Regions from separate parts of the Limnohabitans curvus genome, predicted to be linked through region 1. Evidence: predicted binding sites of a transcription regulator. Region 1 holds the regulator's gene; the other holds the start of a gene.

Region 1 (10,392 bases):
CGAGAGCGACCCCAGCCAAATGAATTTTGGGGGTGGCGCACAAAAAGCATGGAAAGACATTTGGGGCTGCGGTCAAGGCATTGGCGCGGTGAAGGCGGTGGTACCTGCGGCTGAGTTGGTGGCGCGTTTGAAGCGTGAGTACCAAGCGGCCAAGCAACGCCTCACAGCTTGATACGAAAACCTAGTGCTTGAACCCAAAGAAAAAGCCGCTCAGCAGAGCGGCTTTTTTGTGAGCGATGCCGGCGTGATTAACGCAGCACCAGCACTGGCACGGTGGCGTGCGTCAGCACTTGTTGTGTCTCGCTGCCCAGCAGCAAGCGCTTGATGCCACGACGACCGTGTGAGGCCATCACGATCAAATCGGCTTTGTGTTTCTTGGCGGCGGCAATCAAGGCGTCAGACACGATGTCAGACTTCACAACCACGGCCTTGGTCGTGACACCTTTGGCTTTGGCAGCTTTGACCACAGCGTCCAACACTTTTTGCGCGCCGTCAGTCCAACCTTTTTCAATTTTCGAAACTTCAGTCGCAGTCAAAGGCAAGGAGCCTTCGAAGTAGCTTTGCGGGTAACGGGGCGTTACTTTGACAGCGACCAGCTCGGCGCCGCTCAGAGCAGCCAGTTCAATCGCGCTGGCAATGGCTTTTTTGGACAAGGTCGAGCCGTCGGTGGCCACCAAAATTCGTTTGTACATAAACTGCTCCTTTTGTTAATTTCAACTAAAGCTTAACGCATGTTGTGCGTCTCGTGTTGATACACGTCAAGCTCTGGCAAGACGAAACCGTTAGGCTACATCCCTTATGCATTCTGATTCTTCCATGGTTGAACTGCTAGACGACCGCCAAGAGTGGTTGCGTTTTAGCCAACCACACAAACCCACCCTCCAAGGCGCTGACGACTGCTGGGATTCGCACGTGGTGATCCAAGGCATGCACTGCGCTGCTTGTGCTTTCACGGTCGAAGAGGCGCTCATGTCCGTGCCGGGTGTGCAATCCGCTGAGGTCAATGCTGCCACGCATCGCGCCAAAGTTGTGTGGTCTGCCGCACGCGTGACGCCATCGGCATGGATGGCGGCCATTGCCAAAGCAGGCTATGGCGCTCTGCCAGCGGCCGACAGCAGTTTGCGCCAGGCCCGCCACGAAGAAAGTCGCCGGGCTTTGTGGCGTTGGTTGGTGGCTGGCTTTTGCATGATGCAAGTGATGATGTATGCCTATCCCGCGTATGTGTCGCGCGAGGGCGACATCACGCCTGATATGGTGTTTTTGTTGCGTTGGGCGTCATGGGTGTTGACGCTGCCCGTGGTGTTTTTCTCGTGTGGCCCGTTTTTTGGCAATGCCTTGCGTGACATCCGTGCGCGCCGCGTGAGCATGGATTTGCCGGTGGCGCTTGGCATGGTGATCACGTTCTTGCTGAGCTCTGTCGCCACGTTTGAGCCCGAGGGTATTTTTGGTGCCGAGGTGTATTACGACTCGCTCACCATGTTTGTGTTTTTCTTGCTCACAGGCCGCTGGTTAGAACTGCGCGTGCGCGACCGCACGGCGGGGGCGCTGGAAGCTTTGATGAACCGTTTGCCCGACAGCGTGGAGCGCCAGTTGCCAAGTGGCGAGTTTGAGCGCGTGGCCGTGCGTCGCGTGATGGTGGGTGATGTGATTCGTGTGTTGCCGTCAGAGAGCTTTCCTGCCGACGGCGTGATTTTGCAAGGCCAGACCTTGGCTGATGAGGCCTTGCTGACCGGCGAGTCACGCCCGCAAGTGCGTGGCGTGGGCGACACGGTGGTGGCGGGCAGCCATAACCTGAGCGGCATTGTGACGGTGCGGGTGGTGCAGGTGGGCGAGGGCACGCAGTTCTCGCAAATCGTGTCTTTGATGGAAAACGCTTCGCTGCAAAAACCCCGCTTGGCGCAGTTGGCCGATCGCATTGCCAAGCCCTTTTTGGTAGGTGTGCTGGTATTGGCTGCACTCTCAGCTGTGTATTGGTGGCCCACCAACCCTGGTCACGCCTTGATGGTGGCAGTGGCAGTGCTGGTGGTGACGTGTCCGTGTGCCTTGTCGCTCGCCACACCGGCGGCCATGCTGGCCGCGGCGGGTAATTTGGCGCGCCACGGTGTGCTGGTGCGCAACCTGCAAGCCTTGGAGTCATTGGCTGAAATTGACACCTTGATTTTTGACAAAACAGGCACGCTCACCCAAGACGGTCAGCGCGTGACGCAGGTGATGACGGCAGAAGGGGTGACGCCAGCGTTCGCCTTGGGCTTGGCTGCAGCGTTGGCCAAACATTCGCTGCACCCCTTGTCACGAGCGCTGGTGCAAGCGCATGAGTCTGCGAGGGATGTTGCTGCACCGGACGTTCAAGATGTAAACGAAATGATTGGTCAGGGCTTGGAAGGGTACCTAGACGGACGTTTGCGCTTGGGGTCGTTCACGTTTTGCGCACCAAAAACCAAGGGAATACCCGATGCGGCGGGTGTTTGCCAAGTACACTTATGCAGTGAAAACGAGTGGCTTGCCAGCTGGCAACTGTCTGAAGACATACGTGCCGACGCGGTCCAAACCGTGAAAGCATTGAAAGACCTGAATGTGGATGTGTGGTTGCTCTCGGGCGACCAGCCTGAGTCAGCTCAGCAAGTCGCACAGCAGGTGGGCATTACCCAAGCATTTGGGGCGTGTACGCCGCAAGACAAGCTCTCACGTATGCAAACTGCGCAGTCGCAAGGCGCGCGGGTGGCGATGGTGGGAGATGGCCTCAATGATGGCCCTGTCTTGGCCGGTGCCCATGTGTCGATGGCGTTTGGCAATGCGGTGCCCTTGGCTCAGTCCAAATCGGACTTGGTCTTGATGGGCGGCAGCTTGTTGGTGGTGGCGCAAAGCGTCAAGTTGGCGAGGCACACCCTGCGGGTGGTGCGGCAAAACTTGTTGTGGGCTGCGGCTTACAACGCTTTGTGCGTGCCGTTGGCCGTGGTGGGCTTGTTGCCCGCATGGCTGGCTGGGTTGGGAATGGCGTTGAGCTCGTTGTGGGTCGTATTGAATTCTTTACGACTCACCAAAGGATTTTGATGGATATCTTGTATTTATTGATTCCGCTGTCGGTGTTGTTGGTTCTCTTTATTCTGGGCGGCCTTTGGTGGGCTGTTCATCGAGGCCAGTTCGACAGCGTGGAGCAAGAAGGCGAGCGTATTCTTAGAAACGATTGATATGAATCAATAACTCGCAAGAGTGATTTGAGGATACTGGTTTGAAAATGAAAGGTGACCGATGAACTCATCAGAGCAAGCCGTTTACAGCGATACCGTTGTACGGCAGTTTTCCATCATGGCGGTGGTTTGGGGTGTGGTTGGCATGTTGGTGGGCGTGATCATCGCTTCTCAACTGGCTTGGCCCGAACTGAACTTTGGCATCCCTTGGTTGACCTATGGCCGCTTGCGTCCATTGCACACCAACGCGGTGATCTTTGCGTTCGGCGGCTGTGCGCTGTTCGCAACCAGCTATTACGTGGTGCAACGCACCTGCCATACGGCCTTGTTCCTGCCTAAATTGGCTGCTTTCACCTTTTGGGGTTGGCAGTTGGTCATCTTGGCGGCAGCGGTTAGCTTGCCTTTGGGTTTCACCCAAGGTAAGGAATACGCTGAGCTCGAGTGGCCCATCGACATCTTGATTGCTGTGGTGTGGGTTGCCTACGCTGTGGTGTTCTTCGGTACGGTTGGCACGCGCAAGGTCAAACACATTTACGTTGCCAACTGGTTCTACGGTGCGTTCATCATTGCGGTGGCCTTGCTGCACATCGTTAACAGCGCGGCCATTCCTGCCGGCATGATGAAGTCTTACTCTGCTTACGCTGGCGCACAAGATGCGATGGTGCAGTGGTGGTACGGCCACAACGCGGTGGGCTTCTTCTTGACCGCTGGCTTCTTGGGCATGATGTATTACTTCATCCCTAAGCAAGCAGGTCGCCCTGTGTACTCGTATCGCTTGTCGATTGTTCACTTTTGGGCTTTGATCTTCACTTACATGTGGGCGGGTCCTCACCACTTGCATTACACCGCGTTGCCTGACTGGACTCAGTCGGTCGGTATGGTGTTCTCTTTGGTGTTGTTGGCACCTAGCTGGGGCGGCATGATCAACGGCATCATGACTTTGTCTGGCGCATGGCACAAGCTGCGCGACGACCCTATCTTGCGTTTCTTGATCGTGTCTCTGTCGTTCTACGGCATGTCCACCTTCGAAGGCCCCATGATGGCCATCAAAACTGTGAACGCTTTGAGCCATTACACCGACTGGACCGTTGGCCACGTGCATTCAGGTGCTTTGGGCTGGGTGGGCTTGGTGTCCATGGGCTCTATCTACTATCTGATTCCTAAGTTGTTTGGCCGCAAGGAAATGTTCAGCGTCAAGGCGATTGAGGTCCACTTCTGGTTGGCCACGATCGGCATCGTGTTGTACATCGCTGCGATGTGGATTGCCGGTGTGATGCAAGGTTTGATGTGGCGCGCGATCAACGCCGACGGCACATTGACTTACACCTTCGTCGAGTCAGTCAAAGCGACTTATCCGTTCTACGTGATTCGTATGGCCGGTGGTTTGTTGTACTTGACAGGCATGGTCATCATGTTGTGGAACGTGGTCAAAACTGTGACCAGCGGTAATACCGTGAGCGTTGCCATTCCAGCACCTGCACACGCCTGAGGAGAAATAAATGTCTGATAACAATTCCAAAGGCTTCTCCCACGCGAGCGTGGAGACCAATAACTTTTTGATGATCGTGTTGATCTTGATCGCCGTCGCTTTTGGCGGCTTGGTTGAGATCGTGCCCTTGTTCTTTCAAAAGTCCACCACTGAGCCCGTCACTGGCGTGAAGCCTTTGACTGCGTTGCAGTTGGCTGGCCGCGACATCTATGTGCGTGAAGGTTGCTACAACTGCCACTCGCAAATGATCCGTCCTTTCCGTGCCGAGACATTGCGCTACGGCCATTACTCGGTGGCTGGTGAGTCTGTGTATGACCACCCCTTCCAATGGGGCAGCAAGCGCACCGGTCCAGACTTGGCTCGCGTGGGCGGCAAATACAGTGACGAATGGCACCGTGTTCACTTGAACAACCCACGTGATGTGGTGCCAGAGTCCAACATGCCTGAGTACCCATGGCTGTTGAAGAACACGGTGGACGCAGCAGCAATGCCCGCACACATGAAGGCATTGCGCACTGTGGGCGTGCCTTATACGGATGAAGAAATCGCTAAGGCCTCAGAAGACGTCACGGGTAAAACCGAGATGGAAGCTGTGATTGCTTTCCTCCAATCACTGGGCCTCGCGCTCAAATAAGGAGACACCCCATGGATGTCAATGATCTGCGAATCGCGACCACGTTGATTTCGTTTGCCGTGTTCATCGGCATCATGGTGTGGGCTTTTTCTCGACGTAACAAAGAAGATTTTGAGGCAGCATCAAAGCTGCCCCTCGATCAAGACTAAGGCCTAGAGGCCTTTGTAAAGGAATCGAATCATGAGTGATTTCACAAGTAATTTTTGGTCGATCTTCGTATCGTCCATCTCCATTTTTGGCATCGTGTACTGCGCATTTTTGCTGTGGTTCTCGGCCAAAGTCAAAGTGTCAGCGCACGAAGAAGACGGCACAACTGGCCACGTCTGGGACGAGGACTTGCGTGAAATGAACAACCCCCTCCCACGTTGGTGGCTGTGGCTGTTCATCATCACCATGGTATTTGCTGTGGTGTACTTCATTGCTTACCCAGGCTTGGGTGGCTATGCCGGCAAGTTGGCTTGGACATCGCAAGGTCAATACGAAGCTGAAGTGGCCAAGGCCAACCAAGAACTCGAGCCTTTGTATGCAGCGTTCAACGCACAAACACCCGAACAACTGTCGCAAGACCCCAAAGCCATGGCTGTGGGTGAGCGTTTGTTCATGAATAACTGCGCACAGTGCCACGGTTCTGACGCCCGCGGTTCAAAAGGCTTCCCCAACTTGACCGACAGCGATTGGCTGCATGGCGGCACGACTGACAAAATCAAAGAGACACTCACCAAAGGTCGCATTGGTCAAATGCCTCCTATGGCCGCAGCTGTCGGAACACCTGATGACATCCGTAACGTGTCGCACTATGTGTTGAGCTTGTCTGGCAGCCCACATGACTCCGTGCGTGCCGCTTTGGGTAAGTCGAAGTTCGGTGCTTGTGCTGCATGTCACGGTCCTGACGGTAAAGGTATGCAAGCCATGGGCTCGGCTAACTTGACCGACAAGATCTGGTTGCACGGCTGGGGCGAAGAAGCCATCACCGCGATGATCAACAACGGTAAGGTCAACCAAATGCCAGCACAAGAAGGCCGTTTGACTGAATCACAAATTCACGTGTTGACCGCCTATGTTTGGGGCTTCTCGAATAAACCTGCTGTTGCGAAGTAAAACGCTTTGAACTCTGCTGACGACTCCAAGCAGCGCAAGACCATCCCCATCGTTCCAGAGCCTTCGGGCTCTGCGGACGAGGCGATGGTCTCGCTTTATGCTGCATCGAAAAAAATCTACCCTCGCTCTGTGGAGGGTATCTTTGCTTATTGGCGCTGGATTTTGGTGGTCCTGACGCAGCTGGTGTTTTACGGTTTGCCTTGGTTTGAGTGGGGCACACGTCAAGCGGTGCTGTTCGATTTGGCGTCGCGCCGGTTTTATATTTTTGGTTTGGTCTTGTACCCGCAAGACTTTATTTATCTCACGGGCTTGTTGGTGATTTCAGCCTTGGCGCTGTTTTTGTTCACGGCAGTGGCGGGGCGTTTGTGGTGTGGTTATGCCTGTCCGCAAACGGTTTACAGCGAAATTTTCTTGTGGATTGAGCGCAAGGTCGAAGGCGACCGCTCCGCCCGTATGCGCTTGGACGACGCAGACTTCTCGTTGGAGAAGTTGGTTAAGAAGTGGTACAAGCACATCATCTGGATCTTCTTGTCGATCTGGACTGGCTTCACTTTTGTGGGTTACTTCACCCCCATCCGTGAGCTGGCAATGGAGTTTTTCCTGACGCAGATGAGTTCATGGGAACTGTTCTGGGTGTTCTTCTACGCCTTTGCCACGTATGGCAATGCGGGCTTCATGCGTGAGCAAGTGTGTAAATACATGTGTCCTTACGCGCGCTTTCAAAGCGCCATGTTTGACAACGACACACTCATCGTCACGTATGACACAGAGCGTGGCGAACCACGTGGCCCACGTTCTAAGAAAGCCGAAGCAGGAGCTTTGAGCTTGGGTGCCTGCGTGGACTGCACTTTGTGTGTGCAAGTGTGTCCCACCGGCATTGATATCCGCGATGGCTTGCAATACGAATGTATTGGCTGCGGTGCTTGTGCTGACGTGTGCGACACCGTGATGGACAAGATGGGCTACGCCCGTGGTTTGGTACGCTACTCCACGCAAAATGCGATGGACAACAAGTGGACGCCTCAACAAATCTGGCAACGCTTGATGCGGCCTCGTATTCAGATTTACACCATGATCTTGGTGGCGGTGACGGTGGGTTTATTTGTTTCACTCAGTTTGCGCACGCCCTTTAAGGTTGATGTGGTGCGTGACCGCTCAACCTTGTCTCGTATCACCGAATACGGCACGCTGGAAAACGTGTACCGTTTGCAAATCATGAATGCGGCTGAAACTGTTCAAACGTACCGCTTGTCCGTCAAAGGCTTGCCCGGTTTGAAAATCACGACCGATACTGAGGTGATGGTGGACCCTGCACAAGCCCGTTGGGTGGTATTGCGAGCCGATATCCCTTATGGTTCTGTCGAAGGCGGTTCGCACAAAATCACGTTTGAAATCCAGGCCCTGGGTACGGATGACTTCGTGGTCGAGAAATCTGTGTTCATCGTTCCTAGGTAATGCATCATGAAACAAGACACACCTGATACCAAACCTTGGTGGCAATACGGCCATGTATGGCTCATCATTGCGGGGCCTGCTGCAGTGGTTGTGGCTGGCTTCATCACCTTGGCGATTGCGATTCGCATTCCTGACCCCGTGGTGGCCGATGACTACTACCGCCGAGGTTTAGACATCAACAAAACCTTGGCAGCAGAAAAAGACATGCAGTTGGCGCCCGCCATGCAGGCGCGCAACCATGTGGTGACCCCCAAAGCTGAATCAGCTAAGCCAGACACCCCCGCGAAAACCCCATAACTTTTTAGCGCATTCAGCCCTAAACTGAATTAGTTCCTTCTCAGGAGAATCAGAATGTTGGCTCAGCGAATGATGTGGATTGCATGGCCCGCCTTTTTAGTGGCGGGTGTTTTGGAAATGCTGGTGTTTGCATTTGTAGACCCGCAAGACATGCAATGGTTTGGTCAGCCCATTGAGCTTTCACGACAAGGTGTGTACACCTTGTCGTTTTTTGTTTTTTGGAGCATCACAGCGGCATCAAGTGCTTTGACAACCTTGCTCTCGGTGTCGCCATTTGAAATGAACCGTTGCCCGTTGGTGCCCACCGAGCGTCCAGATGGTTGCCCCAAGCAAGAGGCGTGTTGCGAGCCTGTTGCGGTTTAACCTGGCTGACAGGTTTGTGCGTTCACGATAAGTTTGAGCGCGTCTGGATTGAGGATGCGCACGTGGCGCTGCTTGACCTCAACAATGCCGTCTTCCACAAATTTAGAAAACGTGCGGCTCACGGTTTCTAATTTGAGTCCTAAGTAGCTGCCAATCTCTTCACGCGTCATTCGCAAAACCAATTCTGACTGAGAGAAACCCCTGGCGTGCAAGCGTTGCACCAGGTTCAGCAAGAAGGCGGCTAAGCGCTCTTCAGCCCGCATGCTGCCCAGCAGCAACATCACCCCGTTTTCACGCACGATTTCACGGCTCATGATTTTGTGCACATGACGCTGCAGCGAAGTGATTTCGCGTGACAACTCTTCAATGCGATCAAACGGCATCACACACACTTCAGCGTCTTCGAGCGCGACAGCATCACAGGTGTGGTGGTCGCTCACGATGCCATCTAGGCCAATGATTTCGCCCGCCATTTGAAAGCCCGTCACTTGATCGCGGCCATCCTCAGATGAGATGCGTGTCTTGAAAAACCCTGTGCGAATGGCGAACAGCGCGTTGAACTTGTCACCATTTCTGAAAAGGTTATCACCGCGAGTCACTTTGCGACGCGTCGCCACCACCTCATCCACACGTTCCATTTCGCTCTCATTCAAGCCCAAAGGCATGCAGAGCTCTCGCAAATTGCAGTTGGAACAGGCGACTTTGATACTGGTGGAATTCATGGGTGCTGACAGTCGTTTGTGTTGATGCAGGTCAACTTTTTAATGTGCCTGCACGCCTATTATGGAGCGCAAATTTAGGTGTGAACTTATGCATTCTCTTGTCCTCAATCCAGAACTTTTACGGCGCTATGACGTGGCTGGGCCGCGCTACACCTCGTATCCCACGGCAGACCGATTTGTGGAGGCGTTTGGTGAGGCTGACTACTTGCAAGCGCTAGAACAACGCCGCGATGGTGTAGGCGCAAAAGCCTACCCCTTGTCGCTGTATGTACACATCCCGTTTTGTGAGTCGCTGTGTTATTACTGTGCGTGTAACAAAATCATCACCAAGCACCATGAGCGTGGCGCCGAATATTTGCGTTATCTAGAGCGCGAGGTCGATCTCAACATTGCCCACTTAGGTCAAGGCCAAGTGGTGTCGCAGCTTCACCTCGGTGGCGGCAGCCCTACGTTTTTGAGCGATGCAGAGTTGGCGCAACTCATGGCCATGCTGCGCCGCAATTTTCAGTTTGCGCCCGGCGGTGAATACTCGGTTGAGATTGACCCACGCACGGTCACGCGGGAACGATTGGCCGCTTTGGCAGAGCAGGGTTTTAACCGTTTGAGCTTTGGCGTGCAAGACTTTGAACCCGCCGTGCAAAAGGCGGTGCACCGCATCCAGCCCGCAGAGCAAGTGTTTGATTTGGTGGCGGCCTCGCGCGAGCTGGGGTTTGAGTCGGTCAACGTGGATTTGATTTATGGCTTGCCCATGCAAACGCCTGAGACCTTTGAGCGCACGCTGGGCCAGGTGGTCAAGCTTCGTCCAGACCGCATCGCGTTGTATGCCTATGCCCATTTGCCCGAGCGCTTCAAACCGCAACGCCGCATCCATACCCAAGACTTGCCACCTGCGGCCTCTAAGCTGGTCATGCTTTCAAGTGCCATGCGCGTGCTGATGGACGCGGGCTATGTGTATGTGGGCATGGACCACTTCGCATTGCCCACTGATGCGCTGGCGGTGGCCAAGCGTCAGGGCCGTTTACACCGCAACTTTCAGGGCTACAGCACGCAGCCTGATTGCGACTTGATCGCCCTAGGCGTGTCTTCCATTGGCCGTGTGGGTCCGACCTTCAGCCAAAACGTGAAAACATTGGACGAGTACTACGA
Region 2 (10,392 bases), 130 kb from region 1:
GGCTACGGCATTGCCAAGCAACTCGTGCTCGAAGCCATCGATGCGGGTAAGCATGTGGTGACGGCCAACAAGGCATTGCTGGCCGTGCATGGCACAGAAATCTTTGCAGCCGCCCACAAAAAGGGCGTGATGGTGGCGTTTGAAGCCGCGGTTGCTGGCGGTATTCCGATCATCAAAGCTTTGCGTGAAGGCCTGACTGCTAACCGCATTCAATGGTTGGCCGGCATCATCAATGGCACGACCAACTTCATCTTGTCGGAGATGCGCGACAAGGGTTTGACCTTTGACGACGTGCTCAAGCAAGCACAAGCCTTGGGCTATGCCGAAGCCGATCCGACCTTCGACATCGAAGGTGTGGACGCGGCGCACAAAGCCACCCTCATGTCGGCCATCGCGTTTGGCGTGCCTGTGCAGTTTGACAAGGCGTATGTCGAAGGCATCACCAAGCTTGAATCGCAAGACATCAAGTACGCCGAGCAACTGGGTTACCGCATCAAGTTGTTGGGTATTTCCAAGCGCACCGCCGCAGGCATTGAACTGCGCGTGCACCCTTGCTTGGTGCCAGCCAAGCGTTTGATTGCCAACGTCGAGGGCGCGATGAACGCCGTGATGGTGCACGCCGACGCCGTGGGCACGACGCTGTATTACGGCAAAGGTGCGGGCAGTGAGCCTACCGCCAGTGCCGTGATTGCCGACTTGGTGGACATCACACGTTTGCACACCGCAGACCCGTTGAACCGCGTGCCGCATTTGGCCTTCCAGCCTGACGCGATGAGCAACTTACCCATTTTGCCGATGGCCCAAGTGGTCACCAGCTACTACTTGCGCCTGCGCGTGGCAGATCAAGCCGGTGTGCTCGCCAAGGTCACAGGCATTTTGGCTAACGCCGACATCAGCATTGATGCCGTGTTGCAGCGCGAAGCCGGTGAGGGCGAGAGCCACACCGACCTCATCATCTTGACCCACGATTGCGTGGAAGCCAAGATGAATCAAGCCTTGGCTGAAATGCAAAAGCTGACCACCGTGTTGGCCCCGATCACCCGCATCCGCAAAGAAGAGTTGAACTGATGCTGTATTTGTCCACGCGCGGCCACGCCGAGCGCAAGCGTTTTTGTGAAATCCTCCTCGAAGGCTTGGCCCCCGATGGCGGTTTGTATTTGCCCGAGCACTACCCACAGGTGGACGATGCCGCGCTCACGCGTTTGCGCCACACGTTCAATACCCAAGGCTACGCAGCCTTAGCGTTTGAACTGCTGTCGCTCTACATCGACGACATCCCGGCGGCTGACTTGAAAGCCTTGTGCGCCAAGACCTACACCCAAGAGGTGTACGGCACCGAGGCCATCGTGCCGGTGCGCAAGTTAGAAGACGGCTTGTTGGTGGAGGCTTTGTCAAACGGCCCCACGCTCGCGTTCAAAGACATGGCCATGCAACTGCTGGGCAACTTGTTTGAGTACGAGTTGGCCCGCCGTGGCGAAGAACTGAATATTTTTGGTGCGACCAGTGGCGACACGGGCAGCGCCGCCGAATATGCCATGCGCGGCAAAAAAGGTGTGCGCGTGTTCATGACCAGCCCACATGGCCGTATGAGCCCGTTCCAACAAGCGCAAATGTTCAGCTTGATGGACGAGAACATCCACAACATCGCCATCGAAGGCGTGTTTGACGATTGCCAAGATTTGGTGAAAGCCGTGTCCAACGATTTGGACTTCAAAACCAAATACAAAATTGGCACGGTCAACTCCATCAACTGGGCGCGTTTGTTGGCGCAAGTGGTGTACTACTTCGCGGGCTATTTCCAAGCGACCACGGCCAACAGCCAAAAGGTGAGCTTCACCGTGCCCAGTGGCAACTTTGGCAACGTGTGCGCCGGCCATGTGGCCCGCATGATGGGCTTGCCTGTGGACACCTTGGTGGCCGCCACCAACGAAAACGATGTGTTGGACGAGTTCTTCCGTACCGGTGTGTACCGCGTGCGCGGCAGTGCCGACACGCACGAAACCTCCAGCCCGTCGATGGACATTTCCAAGGCCAGCAACTTTGAGCGCTTTGTGTTCGATTTGCTCGGTCGCGATGCGGCACTGACCAAAGACTTGTTCGGTGCGCAAATCTCGAAGAACGGCAAGTTCGACCTGAGCGGCAACCCACACTTTGCAGAAGCTGCAGCACGCTACGGCTTTGCCAGCGGCAAGAGCACACATGCCAACCGTTTGGCCACCATCCAAGACGTGCACAAACGCTTTGGTGAAATGATTGACACCCACACGGCCGACGGCGTGAAAGTGGCGCGTGAACACCTCAAGGCCGGCGTGCCCATGATCGTGTTGGAAACTGCGTTGCCCATCAAATTTGCCGCCACCATCGTGGAAGCCTTGGGCCAAGAGCCCCATCGCCCAGCCAAGTTTGAAGGCATCGAAGCCTTGCCCAAACGCGTGCAGGTGATGAAGGCAGATGTGGCGCAAATCAAAGCCTACATCGCCAAGCATTGCGATCACGCATGAAGGTCGTCGCCTTTGCCGGTTACTCCGGTTCAGGAAAAACCACCTTGGTGGAGCAGCTGATTGGCTGCATGCGCATGCGTGGCTTGCGCGTGTCGGTGGTCAAACACGCGCACCACAACTTTGACATCGATAAACCCGGCAAAGACAGCTGGCGACACCGTGAAGCCGGTGCGTTTGAGGTACTGGTGGCCTCCAACCAACGCTTGGTGTTGCAGCGCCAGTTTGAGCAACCTGCGCAGCTCTCAGTGCATCACTTGTTGGCCGAGGTGTACGACGGTGTGGATTGGGTCTTGGTCGAAGGCTTTAAGAAAAGCGATTTGCTCAAGGTCGAGGTCTGGCGCAAAGCGTCCGAGCAGCCCGTGCGCTACCCTGAAGATGATTTTGTGGTGGCCATTGCCACGGATTCGCCGCAAGACCTGCCAGAGGTCACGCAACGCCCTGTGCTCGATTTGAATGATGCCTACGCCATCACCGAATGGTTGGTGGCCAATGAAGACCGTTTCGAATACAACCCGCCTTTGCTATGACCCGTCCTGCTTTGCTTTCACTCGATGACGCTTTGCCGCAATTGCTGGCGCAAGCTCGTGCATTGACTGGCGTGCAATTGGTGTCCACCTTTGACGCTGATGGCCGCGTGCTCGCGCGAGACGTGGTTGCGGCCTTGCAAGTGCCACCACAAGACAACAGCTCGATGGATGGCTATGCGCTGCGTGCAGCAGATTGCGCGCAAGCAGGTGCGGTGCTGCGCGTGACGCAGCGCATACCCGCAGGCACACACGGTACGCAGCTCAATGCAGGCGAAGCTGCACGCATCTTCACAGGCGCGCCCATCCCCCCTGGTGCGGATGCCGTGGTGATGCAAGAAGACTGCGACGCTTTAGAGAGCGAGCAAGTTCAAGTGACCAAGGCAGTGCCTGCAGGGCAGTGGATTCGCCGTTCGGGTGAAGACGTCACACGCGGTGCCACGGTGCTCAGCCAAGGCACGCGCTTGACGCCTGCTGAGCTGGGTTTGGCCGCCAGCATTGGCTTGGCGCAGTTGCAGGTGTCTGCACGTCCGCGCGTGGCTTTGTTCTCGACGGGTGATGAGCTGGTCATGCCCGGCGATGTGGCGCCTGAAGCCATGCCTGCTGGTGCGATTTACAACTCCAACCGTTTTTTCTTGCGCGCCATGTTGCAGCGCTTGGGTTGCGAGGTGACCGACCTGGGCATCGTGCCCGACAAGCGCGACGCCACCATTGCCGCTTTGCGTGATGCAGCTTTGCACCACGATTTGATTTTGACCAGCGGTGGTGTGTCGGTGGGTGAAGAAGATCACATCAAACCTGCGGTGGAGAGCTTGGGCGAATTGAACCTGTGGCAACTCGCCATCAAGCCCGGTAAACCGTTTGCCTATGGCAAGGTGAACCGTGAAGCACAAGCTGACGCTTGCCACTTCATGGGCTTGCCCGGCAACCCTGTGTCCAGCTTTGTGACCTTCTTGTTGTTGGTGCGCCCCTTTGTGTTGGCCTTGCAAGGTGTGACGAAGACCGACATCACACGCACCGACATGACGGCGCACTTCGACTGGCCCCGCGCTGACAAGCGCCGTGAGTTTTTGCGTGTCAAACGCAACGCACAAGGCGGCCTCGATTTGTTCCCCAATCAAAGCTCTGGCGTGCTCACGTCGGCGGTGTGGGGCGATGGCGTGGTGGATAACCCCGCTGGGCAAACCATTTCAAAAGGCGATACCGTTCGCTTTATTTCCTTTGCGGAGTGGCTGGCATGACTGAAACGCCTCACGTGACTTTGAATGTCAATCTCAAATACTTTGCGTCCATTCGCGAAGCCATCGGGCAGGGCGGTGAAACCGTGCGTACGCAAGCCACCACGCTCAACGCTTTGCGTGATGAGTTATTGGCGCGCGGCGGTGCTTATGCGGAGGTATTGGCACCTGGCCGCGCTGTGCGCACGGCTTTGAACCAAGATTTGTGTGACGGCGACGCGGCCCTCAGCGAAGGTTGCGAAGTCGCGTTCTTTCCACCCGTGACCGGCGGCTAAACCTTCAGCAATTTCGCGAGGCGATTGATGACTTTCACTGTCAGCATCCAAACCCAAGACTTTGATGTGAGCCAAGAGCTCTCGGCTTTGCGTGCGGGTGATGCGCGCGTTGGGGCCGTATGCTCTTTTCTAGGCACGGTGCGTGAGCGCAACGATGGCAGCTCGGTGGCCAGCATGGAACTTGAGCACTACCCCGGCATGACCGAGAAGTCCATCGCCGCCATGATGGAAGAAGCGAAGCAGCGCTTTGACATCTTTGCGGCCCGCGTGATTCACCGCGTGGGTTTGTTGCAGCCCGAAGACCAAATTGTGTTTGTGGCGGTGACCTCGGCGCACCGCGGCGAGAGCTTCAAGGCCTGTGAGTTTTTGATGGACTACCTTAAAACACAGGCACCTTTTTGGAAAAAAGAAGTCACCCCCGAAGGCGCGCGCTGGGTGGATGCGCGTGTGAGCGATGACCAAGCCTTGGCGCGCTGGGGCATTGAAGCGAGCAATTCCGTCGCGCCGTAGCGGTGTGTGCCAGCGCACGGATGGTTGGGCTGGTGGATGGTTGAATGTGTGGTGCTTTGACCCACGTCAAGGTCATTGGCTTTCCTGCCACTTGAAATAGCAGGTGGCAGCCTCAAATATTGACTAATTCAACAAAGTTCTCGGAGTTTCCATGCGTATTGACAAACTCACCACCAAGTTCCAAGAAGCCTTGGGCGATGCACAGTCGCTCGCCCTCGGGGGCGACCACGCCTACATCGAACCCTCCCACGTGTTAGTCGCCATGCTGCGCCAAGACGATGGGCCTAAATCGCTTTTGCAGCGCGCAGGTGCCAATGTGTCGGGCCTGTTGTCGTCTGCCGAAGATGCGATGAACCGCTTGCCCAAAGTCGAAGGTCAAGACCAGGTGCAAGTGGGGCGCGACACCGTGTCCTTGATTCAGGCTGCGGAAAAAGAAGCCATCAAACGTGGCGACCAATTTGTGGCCAGTGAATTGTTCTTGCTCGCTCTGTGCGACAACAAAGGCAACTGGGGCAAGCTCGCCACGCAAAACGGTTTGAGCCGTAAGTCTTTGGAGGCGGCGGTCACGGCGGTGCGTGGTGGCCAAAAAGTGGACAACGCAGAGAGCGAAGGCCAGCGCGAGTCGCTCAAAAAATACTGCATGGATTTGACCGAGCGCGCCCGTCAAGGCAAGCTCGATCCTGTGATTGGCCGCGACGATGAAATTCGTCGCGCCATTCAGGTGCTGCAACGTCGTAGCAAAAACAACCCTGTGCTCATCGGTGAGCCAGGTGTGGGCAAGACCGCAATTGTGGAGGGCTTGGCCCAACGCATCGTGGCAGGCGAGGTGCCCGATTCCCTCAAAGGCAAACGCGTGTTGTCGCTCGACATGGCCGCTTTGTTGGCCGGTGCGAAATACCGCGGCGAGTTTGAAGAGCGCTTGAAAAGCGTGCTCAAAGAGTTGGCGCAAGACGAAGGCCAAACCATTGTGTTCATCGACGAGCTGCACACCATGGTGGGCGCTGGCAAGGCCGATGGCGCGATGGATGCGGGCAACATGCTCAAGCCCGCCTTGGCGCGCGGCGAGCTGCACTGCGTGGGCGCCACCACCTTGGACGAATACCGCAAGTACATTGAAAAAGATGCAGCCTTAGAGCGTCGTTTTCAAAAGATCATTGTGGGCGAGCCTTCGGTCGAGGCAACGATTGCGATTCTGCGCGGCTTGCAAGAGAAGTACGAAGTGCACCATGGTGTCGAGATTACCGACCCCGCCATCGTGGCGGCAGCCGAGTTGAGCCACCGCTACATCACCGACCGTTTCTTGCCCGACAAAGCGATTGATTTGATTGACGAGGCCGCCGCCAAAATCAAAATTGAAATCGACTCCAAGCCTGAGGTGATGGACAAGCTAGACCGTCGCCTGATTCAGCTCAAGATTGAGCGCGAAGCTGTGCGCAAAGAAAAAGACGAAGCTTCACAAAAGCGCATGGAGTTGCTTGAAGAAGAGATTGAAAAGATTGGCAAAGAGTACGCCGACCTCGATGAAATTTGGAAGGCTGAAAAGTCATCTGCTCACGGTGGTGCGCAAATCAAAGAAGAGATTGATCGTCTGCGTCATCAAATTGAAGAACTCACCCGCAAGGGCGATTTCAACAAAGTGGCCGAGTTGCAATACGGCAAATTGCCCGAGCTTGAAAAGCGGATGAAAGAAGCCAACGCCCGCGAAAGCGGCAAGACGGCTGCAGCCGGTGGCCATCGCTTGCTGCGCACACAAGTGGGCGCTGAAGAAATTGCCGAAGTGGTGGCACGCGCCACGGGCATTCCTGTGTCCAAGCTGATGCAGGGCGAGCGCGACAAGCTCTTGCAAATGGAAGACAAGTTGCATGACCGTGTGGTGGGCCAAGAAGAAGCCATCACCGCTGTGGCCAACGCCATTCGACGTTCACGCGCGGGCTTGGGCGACCCTAACCGTCCTACAGGCTCGTTCTTGTTCCTTGGCCCAACGGGTGTGGGTAAGACTGAGCTTTGCAAGGCCTTGGCAGGTTTCTTGTTTGACAGCGAAGACCACATGATTCGCATCGACATGAGCGAGTTCATGGAGAAGCACTCGGTCAGCCGCTTGGTGGGCGCGCCTCCCGGCTACGTGGGCTACGACGAAGGTGGCTACTTGACCGAGGCCGTGCGTCGCAACCCCTACAGCGTGTTGTTGCTGGATGAGGTGGAGAAGGCGCATCCCGATGTGTTCAACATCTTGTTGCAGGTGCTCGACGATGGCCGCTTGACCGATGGCCAAGGCCGCACGGTGGACTTTAAAAACACCGTCATCGTGATGACGTCCAACATTGGCTCGCCCATCATCCAGAGCATGGTGGGGCAAGACGCGCAAGACATCAAAGATGCCGTGTGGGATGAGCTCAAGTCGCACTTCCGTCCTGAGTTCTTGAACCGTATTGACGAGACCGTGGTGTTCCACGCTTTGGATGCCGAGCACATTGCCAGCATCGCGGGTATTCAGCTCAAGATTTTGGGCGCACGTTTGACCAAGATGGACTTGACCTTGGAGGTGTCGCCTGCCGCTTTGGCTGAGCTGGCCAAGGTGGGCTTTGACCCTGTGTTTGGTGCGAGGCCTTTGAAGCGCGCCATTCAGCAGCGCATCGAAAACCCATTGTCCAAATTGTTGTTGGAAGGCAAGTTCTTGCCCAAAGACACGATTGCGGTCAACGTGGACCCCGTGCGTGCGCCAGGTGAATTTGCCTTCACCAAAGCCGAGGTTTGACCCTAGGTAGCTGATGGGGCTTGTCCCTTGTTGGGTCAGGGGGCTTGTCCCCCACTGGACGGCGGCAAACAAGCGCAGCAGTTAGGATGCTTTCATTCTTTCTGTTGCGCTTTTTTATGACAACTTTGAACCCCGCATCCCACCCTTGGCGCGATGACGCTGCCGTCATTGGCTTGGTGGGTATTGCCCACGCCAGTTCTCACTTCTCGCACCTGTTGTTGCCGCTCATGTTCCCTGTGTTCATGAGCACGTTTGGTTTGAGCTACTCAGAGCTTGGTTTTCTGATGACGGTCTTTTTCGTCGTCTCGGGCATCGGGCAAGCTTCGGCTGGTTTTGTGGTCGACCGTTTTGGCGCACGTCCTGTGTTGTTTGCTTCATTGGTCATTTTGGCTGCCGGCTGTCTGACCGTGGCGGTGGCGCAAAGCTATTTGGGTTTGATGCTGGGGGCTGCTTGTTTGGGGCTTGGCAACTGTGCTTTTCACCCTGTTGATTTCACCATTCTGAATCAGAAGGTATCGCCCCCGCGATTGGGCTATGCCTTCAGTGCGCACGGATTGACGGGTAATTTGGGCTGGGCCCTTGCGCCTGTGTTCATGGTGGGCTTGAGCGCTGCATTGGGTTGGCGGACGGCTTATGTAGGAGCCGCTGGCTTGTTTTTGGCCATCTTTGTGTTGCTGGTTTGGCAGCGCGAGTTCTTGCTGGCTGAGGTGGTTGATCACAAGCAAGATACCGCGAGCGTGAGCACCCTGGCATTTTTGAAAATTCCCGTGGTGTGGTGGTGCTTTGGTTTCTTTTTGTTGTCCACCATGACTTTGGCTGTGGTGCAAAGCTTTGCTGTCTCGATTCTGCAAGCCATGCACAGCGTGACATTTGAAGCAGCCACCTTTACTTTGACAGCGTACATGTTGTGTGCGGCTGCAGGCATGTTTGTTGGTGGTTTTGTAGCGGCGCGCTGGCCGCGTCACAGTGACAAAGTGGTTGCCAGTTGTATGACAGTTGCCGCTTTATTCATGGCCCTGTGTGGTAGCGGCATCTTTGACGCCACGGCCACAATGACCATCTTGGCGGCTACAGGCTTGGCGATTGGTGTGGGCGGGCCTTCGCGCGACATGATGATCAAAAAGGCGACACCGAAAGGTGCCACAGGTCGGGTTTACGGCATGGTGTATTCAGGCTTAGATGTGGGCTTTGCGATTTCGCCGTTGATTTTTGGTGTGTTCATGGACCATGGCTGGTATGGTGCGACCCTATTGGGCGCTGCCTTGGTGTTGCTGCTGAGTGTGGTGGTCGCCTTAGGCGTTGGACGTCGAACTGTGCAGGCATGAGTTGATCTTTATGCATAAAAAAAAGGGACCGTTAGGTCCCTTTTTTGTTTCAGCAAAACTGAATTACTTCAGGTGTTTGCCGATCAAACCAGCCAACTCAAACATCGTGACTTGAGCTTTGCCGAAGACCGACTTGAGCTTCTCGTCAGCGTTGATGTTGCGCTTGTTCACGCTGTCTTGCAGGCCGTGCTTTTTGATGTATGTCCACATCTTGCTGACCACTTCAGTACGGGGCACTGGCGTGCTACCGATCACTGCGGCCAAAGCGGCGCTTGGCGTGAGAGCCTTCATAAATGCTGCGTTAGGCGTGCGCTTTTTAGCTGGTGCTTTCTTGGCTGCAACTTTTTTCGCTGGGGCTTTTTTAGCAACAACTTTTTTAGCTGCTACTTTCTTAGCAGGAGCAGCTTTCTTTGCCGCAACCTTTTTTGCTGGAGCAGCTTTTTTAGCTGCTACTTTTTTCGCGGGAACAGCTTTCTTTGCTGCTACTTTTTTTGCCGGAGCTTTCTTTGCAGTTGCCATGGTTGATTTCCTTCTAGAAGTGTTTGTTTTCAAGCCTTAGAGATATCGCTCTAAGCCATTGCGGATGCTAATTGAGAACGCACGTCTTTCCAAGCTTAAAACGACTTTTTTCTCTCGAGAATGTTGTTTTTTGTGAGTGTGCTTTGCTGCGCACCGAGTTGATGCGCTCGCACGCCTTATTTGTGATCGAGAGGCACATCGCCTTAATGCTGAAAATACATTTCACATTGCGGTGAATTAACTTGCTGCACTGCAATAATTTTTCTTGATATGAGAAATTGAATTTCATAATTCAGAATATGTTTTGTAACCTGTTGTTTTAATTGAAAATAAATAAATTCTTATATAAGACATAAGAGGTGATTCAACTCTTATAGAAGACTTATAGTTGATCCATCGTCAACAACTTAACTTTCTGGAGTGAACCATGCCTCAATCACTGAACGAACAACTCAGCCGCGAACAACAAATTGCCGCTCTCGAAAAAGACTGGGCCACCAACCCACGCTGGAAAGGCGTGAAGCGTGGGTACTCTGCTGCAGACGTTGTGCGTCTGCGCGGCAGCATGCCTATCGAACACACACTCGCTAAGCGCGGTGCTGAAAAGCTCTGGGAAAAAGTCAACGGCGGTGCCAAGAAGGGCTACGTCAACGCATTCGGCGCGATCTCTGCTGGTCAAGCCATGCAACAAGCCAAAGCGGGTTTGGAAGCTGTGTATTTGTCAGGCTGGCAAGTGGCTGCTGAC

Evidence for each region. Region 1 encodes FNR, which switches genes on or off when oxygen is low (the NO sensors DNR and NnrR bind a similar motif). Its sites were predicted from a motif close to TTGATNNNNATCAA; they were not measured.
Region 2: the regulator FNR is predicted to act here: its motif matches at 5,105-5,118, upstream of clpB (ATP-dependent chaperone ClpB).

Annotation. Positions count from the first base shown of each region.
Region 1 is NZ_NESP01000001.1:2,273,986-2,284,377, forward strand. It holds gene B9Z44_RS11385 (NAD(P)H-dependent flavin oxidoreductase) at 1-172, shown strand, start outside; gene B9Z44_RS11390 (universal stress protein) at 249-692, opposite strand; gene B9Z44_RS11395 (heavy metal translocating P-type ATPase) at 799-3,051, shown strand; gene ccoS (cbb3-type cytochrome oxidase assembly protein CcoS) at 3,051-3,188, shown strand; gene ccoN (cytochrome-c oxidase, cbb3-type subunit I) at 3,250-4,677, shown strand; gene ccoO (cytochrome-c oxidase, cbb3-type subunit II) at 4,688-5,311, shown strand; gene B9Z44_RS11415 (cbb3-type cytochrome oxidase subunit 3) at 5,323-5,460, shown strand; gene ccoP (cytochrome-c oxidase, cbb3-type subunit III) at 5,492-6,409, shown strand; gene ccoG (cytochrome c oxidase accessory protein CcoG) at 6,494-7,864, shown strand; gene B9Z44_RS11430 (FixH family protein) at 7,871-8,161, shown strand; gene B9Z44_RS11435 (hypothetical protein) at 8,216-8,524, shown strand; gene fnr (fumarate/nitrate reduction transcriptional regulator Fnr) at 8,521-9,258, opposite strand; gene hemN (oxygen-independent coproporphyrinogen III oxidase) at 9,335-10,392, shown strand, end outside.
Region 2 is NZ_NESP01000001.1:2,406,304-2,416,695, forward strand. It holds gene B9Z44_RS12115 (homoserine dehydrogenase) at 1-1,068, shown strand, start outside; gene thrC (threonine synthase) at 1,068-2,501, shown strand; gene mobB (molybdopterin-guanine dinucleotide biosynthesis protein B) at 2,498-3,028, shown strand; gene B9Z44_RS12130 (molybdopterin molybdotransferase MoeA) at 3,025-4,266, shown strand; gene moaD (molybdopterin converting factor subunit 1) at 4,263-4,538, shown strand; gene moaE (molybdopterin synthase catalytic subunit MoaE) at 4,566-5,048, shown strand; gene clpB (ATP-dependent chaperone ClpB) at 5,200-7,803, shown strand; gene B9Z44_RS12150 (MFS transporter) at 7,920-9,128, shown strand; gene B9Z44_RS12155 (SWIB/MDM2 domain-containing protein) at 9,192-9,647, opposite strand; gene aceA (isocitrate lyase) at 10,075-10,392, shown strand, end outside.